DNA from 3 places in the Superficieibacter sp. HKU1 genome. Region 1 is predicted to be linked to each of the others. Evidence: predicted binding sites of a transcription regulator. Region 1 holds the regulator's gene; each other region holds the start of a gene.
The links. Region 1 encodes CRP, which controls carbon source genes, mostly activating them, when cyclic AMP is high. Its sites were predicted from a motif close to ATGTGANNNNNNTCACAT; they were not measured.

Region 1 (4,108 bases):
TTGAAGCGCCCGGAATAGTGGTGATAAAGGATGTCATCCGCCATCACGCGCAGGCGAGCAGACACGGTCTGCGCATTCCAGCGGATCACCGCTTCCGCGTGGCTTTGCTCCACCAGCTTTTGCACCTCTTCCGGCTGGTGCAGGCTGACGGAGATATGCTCCTGTAAATCCAGCGCCATCTGGAACATCCAGCGCAGCCGCCGGTAGTTATGATGCTTTTTCTCCGACAACATATAGAGCTGCTGATAGCACTGGGTAATGAGATCCACCGTTTTTTGCTGACGCGCCAGCAATGGCGGCAGCGCTTTTTCCGGATCGGCGTGCTGGGTCAGCATGCTGTATTTAGTCTCGCAGTAGTCCGCCAGCTGTCGGTAAAGCAGGCTTAGCGATTCGCGCAGCGGCTGTTCGCGCCACAGCCAGAACCAGAACCAGTTAAACAGGCCATACCAGACCGTACCGGTCGCATACAGGAGCATTGGCTCCCACACCGGCACTGAACCCGCCAGGCTCAGGGTGAAGATAGCGGCAATTAACGAAGCGGGAAGCAGGCGTGCATGAAGAGGGCTGATCTCCGCCGTAACGCCGAGTATCAGCGCCAGCGCGGTCAGGACCAGCGGCAGCGGCGCACCCTGCGCCAGCAGAAGCTGAACGGCAAGGCTACTGCCAGCAAACAGCGAACCGCCAATAATCAGACGTTTAAAAAAACGCTTATGCGGTGTATCAAGACCGGCAATATTGCAGCAGGCGGGAACCAGGGAAAATAGCAGACCGTACTGGAGGTGGCCGATAATCAGACCTGTAGCCACGGGCAAACACAACACCAGCGTTTGACGTAGTGCGTAGTTCACTTCCGGGTGATAGATAAGCCTGCGCCACATAGAATTTATCGGCGCATTGCAGTGAATGCGCCGGGGTCGAGCTTAGCGAGTGCCGTAGACGACGATAGTTTTACCGTGCGCGGAGATCAGGCTCTGGTCTTCCAGCATTTTGAGGATGCGGCCCACCGTTTCACGAGAGCAACCGACGATCTGGCCGATCTCCTGACGGGTGATTTTGATCTGCATACCATCCGGGTGGGTCATGGCGTCCGGCTGTTTCGCCAGGTTAAGCAGCGTCTGCGCAATACGACCGGTGACGTCGAGGAAAGCAAGGTTGCCCACTTTTTCGGACGTCACCTGTAAACGGCGTGCCATCTGTGCGGAAAGGCGCATCAGGATATCCGGATTCACCTGGATCAGCTGACGGAATTTTTTGTAGGAGATTTCCGCGACTTCACAGGCGGTTTTTGCACGCACCCAGGCGCTACGTTCCTGGCCCTCTTCGAATAGGCCCAGTTCACCGATAAAATCGCCCTGGTTGAGATAAGAAAGGATCATCTCTTTCCCTTCCTCGTCTTTAATCAGCACTGCCACGGAGCCTTTGACGATGTAATACAGCGTCTCCGCTTTTTCACCCTGGTGAATCAGCGTGCTCTTTGAAGGGTACTTATGTATGTGGCAATGAGACAAGAACCATTCGAGAGTCGGGTCTGTTTGCGGTTTGCCAAGCACCATGCGCGGTTATCCTCTGTTATAAGCTATCTCCGGCGGCTAAACGACGTTGCCTCCGGGGTTGCAATCGTTTTCTTCCCGCTGACGGGAAGTTGACTGTCGGTATGCTCCGCAGTCGTTAATCTGATGTCCTTTGCATCTATGTATGCGCAAAGTCAATGTATCACTGTAGCATCCCGTCTGTTTTAGCATAGCTTTTGCCGCCTGTCTCCTGGTGTCTCGCTTCAGCATGACGCAGGTCGCCTTCCGTTGCGAGAATTGTTATGTGCGCGTAATCTGTGAAGAAAATGGCGACACTGGAGTGGATATTATGCAAGCGCGAGTGAAATGGGTTGAAGGGTTAACGTTTCTGGGTGAGTCGGCTTCCGGGCACCAGATTTTGATGGACGGTAACTCCGGTGATAAAGCGCCCAGCCCGATGGAAATGGTGCTGATGGCCGCGGGAGGATGCAGCGCAATCGACGTGGTGTCGATCCTGCAAAAAGGGCGTCAGGCGGTGACAAACTGTGAGGTTAAACTGACGTCTGAACGCCGTGAAGAGGCCCCTCGTTTATTTACCCATATCAATTTGCACTTTATGGTTACGGGGCAGGATCTGAAAGAGAGCGCCGTCGCCCGCGCGGTCGATCTTTCTGCGGAGAAATATTGCTCTGTGGCGTTGATGCTGGGTAAAGCGGTGAATATTACCCATTCGTATGAGGTAGTCGCAGGGTAGGGTTAACGTCCACCGTGTTACCATGTTGCCCGCGTTTGCGGTGTATCGCAGGCAACCGCATCGTTGTTATGCCGGGTGGCGGCTTCGCCTTACCCGGCCTACGAAAACCATCAATATCAATACGTTAATCGCAATTCACAGGCCCGTGCAAGCGCAGCGCCGCCGGGCAAAGGGCACGCCCTCTCGTTATTCTATTTTTTTGCCTTCCATCAGCCGCTGCACCAGCGGCAGCATAATCAGCTCCATCGCCAGCCCCATTTTTCCGCCGGGCACCACCAGGGTATTGATATGGGAAATAAACGATCCCTGAAGCATCGCCAGCAGCCACGGGAAATCGATCCCTTCCAGATTGCGAAAATGAATAACGACAAAGCTTTCATCCAGCGACGGGATGCCTTTCGCGGCGAACGGGTTGGAGGTGTCGACGGTCGGCACCCGCTGAAAGTTAATATGCGTGCGCGAAAACTGCGGCGTAATGAAGTTAATGTAATCCTCCATTGAACGCACCACCGAGTCCATCACCGCCTCGCGGGAGTGTCCGCGTTCGCTGGTATCGCGAATGAGCTTCTGGATCCATTCGAGGTTAACAATCGGCACCACGCCCACCAGCAAATCGACATGGCGTGCGACATCGTGCTGCGGGGTGACCACGCCGCCGTGCAATCCCTCGTAAAACAGCACGTCGGTCGGTTCCGGCAGCGGTTGCCATGGGGTAAACGTGCCCGGTATCTGGTTCCACGGCACGGCTTCGTCATAGGTATGCAGATACTTTCGCGCCTGGCCTGTACCGGAATGACCATATTCAATAAACGTGTGTTCCAGCAGGCCAAAGTCGTTGGCTTCGGGGCCGAAATAGCTGATATGCCGACCCAGATCGCGCGCCTTACGGATCGCCATGTCCATTTCCGGGCGGGTATAGCGATGAAAACTATCCCCTTCGACTTCCGCCGCATGCAGGTTGAGCTGGGAAAAAATCTTACGGAAGGCGAGACTGGTGGTAGTGGTTCCCGCACCGCTGGAACCCGTTACCGCAATCACCGGATGTTTGGCAGACATAGCAACTCCCTGAGTAATCAGTAAAATTAGTCGCGGAACTGCTTGCGAGGCATGATGTTGACCGTCTCATGCAGTTCAGACCACACCAGCACGGCATCGCCCGTTTTAAGCTGATGTTTAACGTCGGCGACTTTTTGCTCGAGCGAACGCTCATGTTCACCATAATCAGTGCCTTCACGCAAGACAAAGCTTTCGATCAGGCTATCGAGGGTTTCAGGCGCGAGATCCTGCCAGGGAATAATCATATTAGGCTCCGAGGTAAGTTGTCAGCCAGTCGGGAATGCGTTTTTCCAGCCACATTTGCGGACGCCGCAGCGTGCCGCCCACAAATCCGACGTGCCCGCCATGCTCGGTGAGCTGATACTCTACCTGTGGCGGTAAGGTGTCGGGATCGGGAATAACGTGATGATCCATAAACGGATCGTCTTTAGCATGGATGATCAGCGTCGGTTTGGCGATCTGATTGAGCAACGGCATCGCGCTGCACTGCCGATAATAGTCGATAGCATCGGCAAAACCATGAATACGGGCGGTGATCAAATCGTCAAACTCACGCAGGCGGCGGACCTGCTTGAGCTGGGCCAGTTCAATGGGTAGCGTGCCGGGGTACGCCTTCAGTTTGCGGGTCGCATTCCCTTTCAGCAGGTTGAGCAGATAGCGCTGATAGACGCGGGAAAAGCCTTTCTCCATGTGATAACTGCACGCTTCCAGCACAAAGGGGGCGGAGACAATCGCCGCCGCGTCGAGCGGTGCGTTGCCGCCTTCTTTTGCCAGCAGGCACGCCAGC
Region 2 (4,108 bases), 1.3 Mb from region 1:
CAGATCGTTTTCCGGATCGTAAAACGCGCGCAGACGGGCGTCGAGGATCCCTTCCGGCAGTTCATCGTTTTCCGGCAGCGGGAACCATTTCTCATTCGGATAATGCACGAACGGGCCATTGGCAATGGTATCGCCCAGCCAGAAATCGGCAAAAAAGTAGTTCGTTGACAGACGTTCGAAATACTCACCCAGCGCAGAGGCCAGCGCCGCTTTTTTGGTGGCTCCTTTTCCGTTAGTGAAGCACAGGGCGCATTCTTTATCGCGAATATGCACAGACCAGACGTTAGGGACAGGATTCAGCCAGGAAGCCTCTTCAATATCGAAGCCGAGATCCTGCAGTTTTTGCTGGAAGCGAGCGATGGAATCTTCCAGAGCGGCGTCTTTGCCGGGGATGAAGGTTTGAGTCATGACATTCACTTTTATCGTACGGAAAGCGCGCAATGATACGGGTTTTAGCTCACCGGCGCTATCTCCCGGACCGACGGCACGGAAATAAAAGTATTGGCTATGCTTATGGATAGTAACGTGCTGTTTGAGAATAAAAAATGAAAGCATTCGATCTTCAACGTATGGCGCTGGATAAAGTGCCGTTTGAGTTTCTTGGGGAAGTGGCGCTGCGCAGCGCGTACACCTTTGTACTGGTTTTCCTGTTTCTTAAGATAACCGGGCGACGCGGCGTGCGTCAGATGTCGCTGTTTGAAGTGTTGATCATCCTGACGTTAGGTTCAGCCGCAGGTGACGTGGCGTTTTATGATGACGTTCCCATGCTGCCGGTGCTGACGGTATTTATTACGCTGGCGGTTTTGTACCGGCTAGTGATGTGGCTGATGTCACACAGCGAAAAACTGGAGGATCTCCTGGAGGGTAAGCCCATCATCTTTATAGAGGAGGGGCAGCTGGCGTGGGACAAGGTAAATGGCGCTAACCTGACTGAATTTGAATTTTTCATGGAGCTCAGGATCAATAGCGTTGAGCAACTTGGGCAAATTAAGCTGGCAATAATGGAAACTAATGGCCAGATAAGCGTCTATTACTATCCAGATGATGAAGTAAAACCGGGGCTGTCAATTCTGCCGGCGGGGATTGAACGCTATACCACCGTGCCGGACGATGGTGAATATGCCTGTAATAAATGTAGTGCGGTATACGTGATGAAAGCGGGGGAGCATCAGCTTTGTCCCCGCTGCGCGCATCCGGAGTGGTCAAAGGCCAGCCGGGCAAAGCGGATCACCTGATAGCGGTTTTATCGGCCTTTATTCGTCAATACGATAGATTATATTGTGTGACAAAGGACACATTTTTACTCCGCGATTGATTACCCGTTGCGACACGTGTCACTGAATGGTAAAACCGATATCCACAGGAATAACGTATACCCATTGTGGTGGGTAGATCTAAGCAGCGTGGTGAGGGGAAATGACTCAGGTCTTCAATTTTAGTTCAGGTCCGGCGATGATACCGGAAGCAGTGCTTAAACTGGCGCAACAGGAACTGTGCGACTGGCATGGTCTGGGAACGTCGGTCATGGAAATTAGCCACCGTGGTAAGGAATTTATCCAGGTCGCTGAAGAAGCAGAAAAGGACTTCCGCGAGCTGCTGAACATCCCTTCAAACTACAAAGTGCTTTTCTGCCACGGTGGTGGGCGCGGTCAGTTTGCTGGCGTGCCGCTGAACCTGCTGGGTGCCAAAACCACCGCAGATTATGTTGATGCGGGCTACTGGGCGGCCAGCGCGATTAAAGAAGCGAACAAATACTGTACGCCAAACGTAATTGACGCCAAAGTGACGGTTGACGGACTGCGTGCAGTAAAACCGATGCGCGACTGGCAGCTTTCCGACAATGCAGCGTATGTGCACTACTGTCCTAACGAGACCATTGACGGTATCGCCATCGAAGAAACTCCCGATTTTGGTAACGACGTGGTGGTCGCTGCCGACTTCTCCTCGACGATCCTTTCCCGTCCGCTGGATGTCAGCCGCTTCGGCGTAATCTACGCTGGCGCGCAGAAAAATATCGGCCCGGCAGGGCTGACGCTGGTGATCGTACGTGAAGATCTGCTGGGCAAGGCGCATCAGGCCTGCCCGTCAATTCTTGACTACACCATCCTCAATGACAACGACTCCATGTTTAACACTCCGCCGACGTTCGCATGGTATTTGTCCGGCCTGGTCTTCAAATGGTTGAAAGAGCAGGGCGGCGTGGCGGCGATGGATAAGATCAACCAGCAAAAGGCCGATCTGCTGTATGGCACCATTGATCGCAGTGATTTCTACCGTAACGACGTGGCCAAAGCCAACCGTTCCCGTATGAACGTGCCGTTCCAGCTGGCAGACAGCGCGCTGGACAAACTCTTCCTGGAAGAGTCTCTGGCGGCTGGTCTGCATGCGCTGAAAGGACACCGCGTCGTTGGCGGCATGCGCGCCTCAATCTATAACGCGATGCCGTTGGCCGGTGTCAACGCATTGACCGAGTTTATGACCGACTTCGAACGTCGTCACGGTTAATCGCCCGTTTCATTCTTCCCCGTAGCCTGTCTGCGGGGCTTTATTTTGCTTCTGAGAGTTAAGCTTCATGGATTCCCTGACGTTACAACCCATCGCGCGCGTAGACGGTGTTATCAATCTGCCTGGATCAAAAAGTGTCTCTAACCGGGCGCTACTGCTGGCTGCATTAGCCCAGGGCACCACGGTGCTGACTAATTTGCTGGACAGCGATGACGTCCGTCATATGCTGAACGCCCTGAGTGCGTTAGGCATTCATTACACCCTTTCCGCCGATCGCACCCGCTGTGAAGTGACCGGCAATGCCGGCCCGCTGCAGGCTGAAGGCGAGCCCGAACTGTTCCTTGGTAACGCAGGCACCGCGATGCGGCCGCTGGCGGCGGCACTGTGCCTTGGCAATAACAATGTTGTCCTTACCGGCGAACCGCGCATGAAAGAGCGACCGATTGGTCATCTGGTCGATGCGCTTCGCCAGGGCGGGGCAGACATTACTTATCTTGAGCAAGAGAATTATCCGCCGCTGCGTCTGCGCGGAGGTTTTACCGGTGGCGATGTACACGTGGACGGTAGCGTCTCCAGCCAGTTCTTGACCGCGCTGCTAATGACCGCACCACTCGCCGCACAGGACACCATCATCACCATCAAAGGCGATCTGGTGTCAAAACCTTACATTGATATCACCCTGAAGTTGATGGAAACCTTTGGCGTTCAGATTGAAAACCAACGCTATCAGCGCTTCGTTGTGCGTGGTGGTCAAACGTATCGTTCTCCGGGTGAATTCCTCGTGGAAGGTGATGCTTCTTCAGCTTCATATTTCCTCGCCGCAGCGGCGATTAAAGGCGGTACCATCAAAGTGACCGGCATTGGTCGCCACAGCGTCCAGGGCGATATCCGTTTTGCCGACGTGCTGGAAAAAATGGGGGCGGTAATCGACTGGGGCGATGACTTTATCAGCTGTACCCATCGTGAATTGCACGCCATTGATATGGATATGAACCATATTCCCGATGCGGCGATGACCATTGCTACAGCCGCGCTCTTTGCTCACGGCACCACGACGCTGCGTAACATTTATAACTGGCGGGTGAAAGAGACCGATCGCCTGTTCGCGATGGCGACCGAACTGCGTAAAGTCGGTGCAGAAGTGGAAGAGGGTGAGGATTACATTCGCATCACTCCGCCCGCGCATTTGCAGTTTGCCGAAATCGGCACCTATAACGATCACCGAATGGCAATGTGTTTCTCGCTGGTGGCGCTGTCAGATACGCCGGTCACTATTCTCGATCCGAAATGCACCGCCAAGACCTTCCCTGACTACTTCGAACAACTGGCTCGCGTCAGCACTCCGCAATAAATATCCTCCCGAGCGCCGACGCCCCGTCGGCGCCATTGTGTCCGGTTACAAACTTTTTTGCTTTTACAGGTAATGCTATTTTCGTTGACGAATTTCATGTCGTTTTATGGCGATTGTTATAAATATCAACGGAAGATTACTATGAAAAATAAAAAAATATTGCTGGCGCTTACGCTATCAACGCTTATGCTGGCAGGCTGTAAAAACGGTGTCGATGGCAACATGCTTGCCAGCTCCGGCATGTCAGCTTAC
Region 3 (4,108 bases), 930 kb from region 1:
GCTCGCGCATGCTGTAGCCGCAAATCGGGCAGGCAAAGTTGGCGGAGAAGAGCAGTTCTTCCGCTTTTGGATCGTCCATATCGGCAACGATCGCCGTCCCGCCGGAGAGTTCCAGCGCGGTCTCAAAAGACTCAGCCAGACGCTGCGCAAGATCTTCACGTACCTTAAAGCGGTCGATCACGACTTCAATGGTGTGTTTTTTTTGCAGCTCCAGCGAAGGGGGATCGGAGAGATCGCAGACCTCGCCGTCAATCCTGGCGCGGATATATCCCTGGCTCGCAAGATTTTCCAGGGTCTTAGTATGCTCGCCCTTACGCTCTTTAATGATGGGCGCGAGCAGCATCAGCCGCTTTTCCTCAGGCTGTGACAGCACGTTATCGACCATCTGGCTGACGGTTTGCGCGGCCAGCGGCACGTCGTGATCCGGACAGCGCGGCTCGCCCACGCGGGCAAATAGCAGACGCAGGTAATCGTGGATCTCGGTAATCGTCCCCACGGTAGAACGCGGGTTATGCGACGTTGATTTCTGTTCAATAGAAATCGCTGGCGATAATCCTTCAATATGATCGACATCCGGCTTTTCCATCAGTGACAGGAACTGACGCGCATAGGCGGAGAGGGACTCGACGTAGCGACGTTGCCCTTCAGCGTATAACGTGTCAAAAGCCAGAGAGGATTTGCCTGAACCCGAAAGCCCGGTGACGACAATCAGTTTGTCGCGAGGGATGACGAGGTTGATGTTTTTTAGATTGTGGGTACGTGCGCCCCGAACTTCTATCTTATCCATTCACCTTTCCCGGTAGCCTGATTTGTTTGAAGGACAAACGGCGTTTTTGCAACTGAAACGGCTAATTATGACACAAATTAACCTGAATGAATATACAGTATTGGAATGCAACTTCTATGCGGATGTGCAAAAATGTCATCAGGAAGTTGTTTATCGGAATCGACTTCACAAGGTATCAAAGCGTGGTCTGGTAATGTTACAATCGCGCGTTTACACTCATTAAGAACGTTTTCAGGAGACACAATTATGGCCAGTAGAGGCGTAAATAAGGTGATTCTCGTCGGTAATCTGGGGCAGGACCCGGAAGTACGCTACTTGCCGAGTGGTGGCGCAGTTGCCAACTTCACGCTGGCTACTTCCGAATCCTGGCGTGATAAGCAGACCGGTGAGACGAAAGAGCAGACAGAATGGCACCGCGTGGTGATGTTCGGCAAACTGGCGGAAGTGGCCGGGGAATATCTGCGTAAAGGTTCTCAGGTGTATATTGAAGGGCAGCTACGTACCCGCAAATGGACCGATCAGAGTGGTCAGGAACGCTATACCACCGAGATTAACGTCCCGCAGATTGGCGGCGTAATGCAGATGCTGGGCGGACGTCCGCAGGGTGGCGGCGCGCCGGCAGGCGGCGGTCAGCAGGGCGGTTGGGGTCAGCCTCAACAGCCACAGCAGCAGTCGCAGGGCGGCAACCAGTTCAGCGGCGGCGCACAGTCTCGTCCGCAACAGCAGCAGTCCGCCCCGGCACAGTCTAACGAACCGCCGATGGACTTTGACGACGATATTCCGTTCTAAGCGCGCGATATCCTGACCAGCTCCTTTACCGGGGCTGGTCCGTTCATGGCGTTGAACGTTCCCTCATCAGGTCATGACCACTGGCCATTCCGGCGGCATTTGCCCCATCGTTTCGACCATCACATTTTTTACATTGCCCCAAATCAGAGAGACATCTGCCATTGTGATCCCCAGCAGGTTGGTCGCAAACCAGCAGGCGGCAATCATACCCAGCAGCGTGCTGATGACGGCCAAACCAATATAGTCCGCTTTGCGGAACTGAATGTTCAATGTGCTGGCTAAAAACATCAGCCCGGCGCTTACCAGAGGCCAGCGCAGCAACACCACGCTGGTAGTAATGGTGGCCATGAAATCTTATCCTCAGTGAAAAAAGACATGCCTTCGGCCAGCAGCCCCGCCAGGAGGCGCAGACTGTCATCAGGCAGGTAAACTTTTATGAAACGGCGTTCCTGTATCACAGGATTTGTGAACTATATCACATTTGCTGTTTTATTCGCCAGAGAAAGAACCGCCTTCTTGCGTGCTGAGGAGCAAGAAAAATGTCATACGTCGCGATGAAACTCCGCTATAGTGATATCGGGTTTTCTCAATTCAGTTATGGTGAAGAATTAAGCGTCAATAACATGTCCCGCTCTTTCACTGTTTTATAAAATCCCGCAAGACGGATTGCTGTGCGTCAGGTAAACTTTTTTGCGCGCCTTTAACCATAGGCTTTTTAATTGTGTGGGAATTTTTTTGCCCGATTTTTTATGCTGTGCAACGATGCGTATATTTTTTTCATAATTTAACTAATACTTAATTATTACGCAGCTTAACGTCAGAGAATATTCTCCAAAAGTTGTATCTTTAATTCAGCATTTATGCTGCTTAAAAGGGCACTCATCAACCAGTTGATGCAGAACTATACACCAGGCTTTAGTCCTTAGCCTGGCTTCTCCTGTTTTAAACAACGCAATGTACATTTTCGCCTCTCCTTAATAAAAACGTGACCTCCACTTTAAGTTTGCCTTACGGGAAAATATTATCGTCATCACTAAATATTAGGTTTTTGCGATAAAAAGTCGGTTGCTAATGTCGTATGATTCATGCAACGTAATCACTTCTTTTATCAAAGTATCCATTTTGGAGCTCGGGCACATAAAATGCAGGGATATTAGGCTGAAATGAACCATAGCGTGCAACGCAAGGTGCTGAGAGTCCTCGGGATCATCATGGTGGTTTTACTGCCGGTGATGCTTGCGCTATGGTTTGCTCATTTAAGAGCCGTTTCAGAAACACGCGATCAGCTGCGCTCATTTGCCCGACTTGCGCTCAATAAAACGGAAAAAGTAATTCGTCAGGCCGATCTTGCACGCGATGCCGCCGGGCAATTCCACGGTGACATTTGCAGCGTCCGGCATCAGCAACAAATGTTGAATATAGTTCATGGCCGACTATACGTTGATGATTTAATCTACGCTGAAGGCGATCGTTTTTTATGCTCGACTTCTCTTCATCCAGCACAGCCATATCAGATGCCGCGACAGAATTACTGGCGCAAGCCTGATACCTTTATTTACTACTACCGGGATACTCCGTTTTATCCTGGTTATAAAATGAACTATATGCAGCGCGGGAATTATGTTGCTGTTATTAATCCTCTGTCCTACAGTGAAGTTATCTCGGAAGATCAGTCGCTGGCGTACGGAGTATACGATACGGTCACTAATGCGTTTTTTTCGGTAAGTGAGCAGGCCGATCCTGCGATATTAAAAAAACTGTTGCTTAATAAAGACTACACCTTTCAGTATAACGGACGCTTTTATACTATTGCGCGATCTGAACGACGGCCAATCGCTATTATTGTTTCAACAGTATCATCCCGCTTTCATGATAACTTCTACCATCAGGCAACGCTTACGCTCCCTCTGGGACTGATTTGCAGTATGCTGATCCTGCTCGTCTGGGCGCGAACGCATCGGGAGTTTAACTCCCCGCGCCGTCTGCTACAGCGTGCGCTTCAGAAACGCCAGCTTCGTTTGCACTACCAGCCTATTATCGATATCAAAAATAACCAGTGCGTTGGCGCAGAAGCACTTTTGCGCTGGCCGGGGTTTGAAGGGCAGGTAATGAGCCCGGCGGAGTTTATTCCGCTGGCAGAAAAAGAAGGGCTGATTGAACATGTTACGGATTACGTCGTGGAAGAAGTGTTTACCGATTTAGGTGAGTTTCTTGCCGCGCATCCGCAGCTTTATATCTCAATCAACTTATCCGCCTCGGATTTCCACTCCTCGCGTTTAATCGCGTTAATCTCTGATAAAGCACAGAAATATTCGGTCCTGGCCCAGCAAATCAAAATTGAAGTGACCGAACGTGGGTTTATTGACGTGCCAAAAACGACACCGGTTATTCAGGCGTTTCGTCAGGCCGGTTATGAAGTGGCAATTGATGATTTCGGCACCGGCTATTCTAATCTGCACAACCTCTATTCGCTCAATGTGGACATATTAAAAATTGATAAATCATTTATTGATAACTTAAGCACCAATAATT

Region 2: serC (3-phosphoserine/phosphohydroxythreonine transaminase) is a predicted target of CRP. The motif match lies at 1,281-1,298, and genes of this name have one in related genera.
Region 3: P0H77_RS21065 (YjcB family protein) is a predicted target of CRP. The motif match lies at 2,040-2,057, and genes of this name have one in related genera.

The regions. Positions count from the first base shown of each region.
Region 1 covers NZ_CP119754.1:474,938-479,045, forward strand. The annotation lists gene P0H77_RS02215 (YccS/YhfK family putative transporter) at 1-878, opposite strand, end outside; gene crp (cAMP-activated global transcriptional regulator CRP) at 921-1,553, opposite strand; gene P0H77_RS02225 (OsmC family protein) at 1,861-2,265, shown strand; gene P0H77_RS02230 (phosphoribulokinase) at 2,452-3,321, opposite strand; gene P0H77_RS02235 (YheU family protein) at 3,348-3,566, opposite strand; gene P0H77_RS02240 (hydrolase) at 3,568-4,108, opposite strand, start outside.
Region 2 covers NZ_CP119754.1:1,803,327-1,807,434, forward strand. The annotation lists gene ycaO (30S ribosomal protein S12 methylthiotransferase accessory factor YcaO) at 1-408, opposite strand, end outside; gene P0H77_RS08630 (DUF421 domain-containing protein) at 546-1,235, shown strand; gene serC (3-phosphoserine/phosphohydroxythreonine transaminase) at 1,417-2,505, shown strand; gene aroA (3-phosphoshikimate 1-carboxyvinyltransferase) at 2,573-3,856, shown strand; gene P0H77_RS08645 (M48 family metallopeptidase) at 3,998-4,108, shown strand, end outside.
Region 3 covers NZ_CP119754.1:4,419,446-4,423,553, reverse strand. The annotation lists gene uvrA (excinuclease ABC subunit UvrA) at 1-787, opposite strand, end outside; gene ssb1 (single-stranded DNA-binding protein SSB1) at 1,034-1,576, shown strand; gene P0H77_RS21065 (YjcB family protein) at 1,643-1,924, opposite strand; gene P0H77_RS21060 (EAL domain-containing protein) at 2,740-4,108, shown strand, end outside.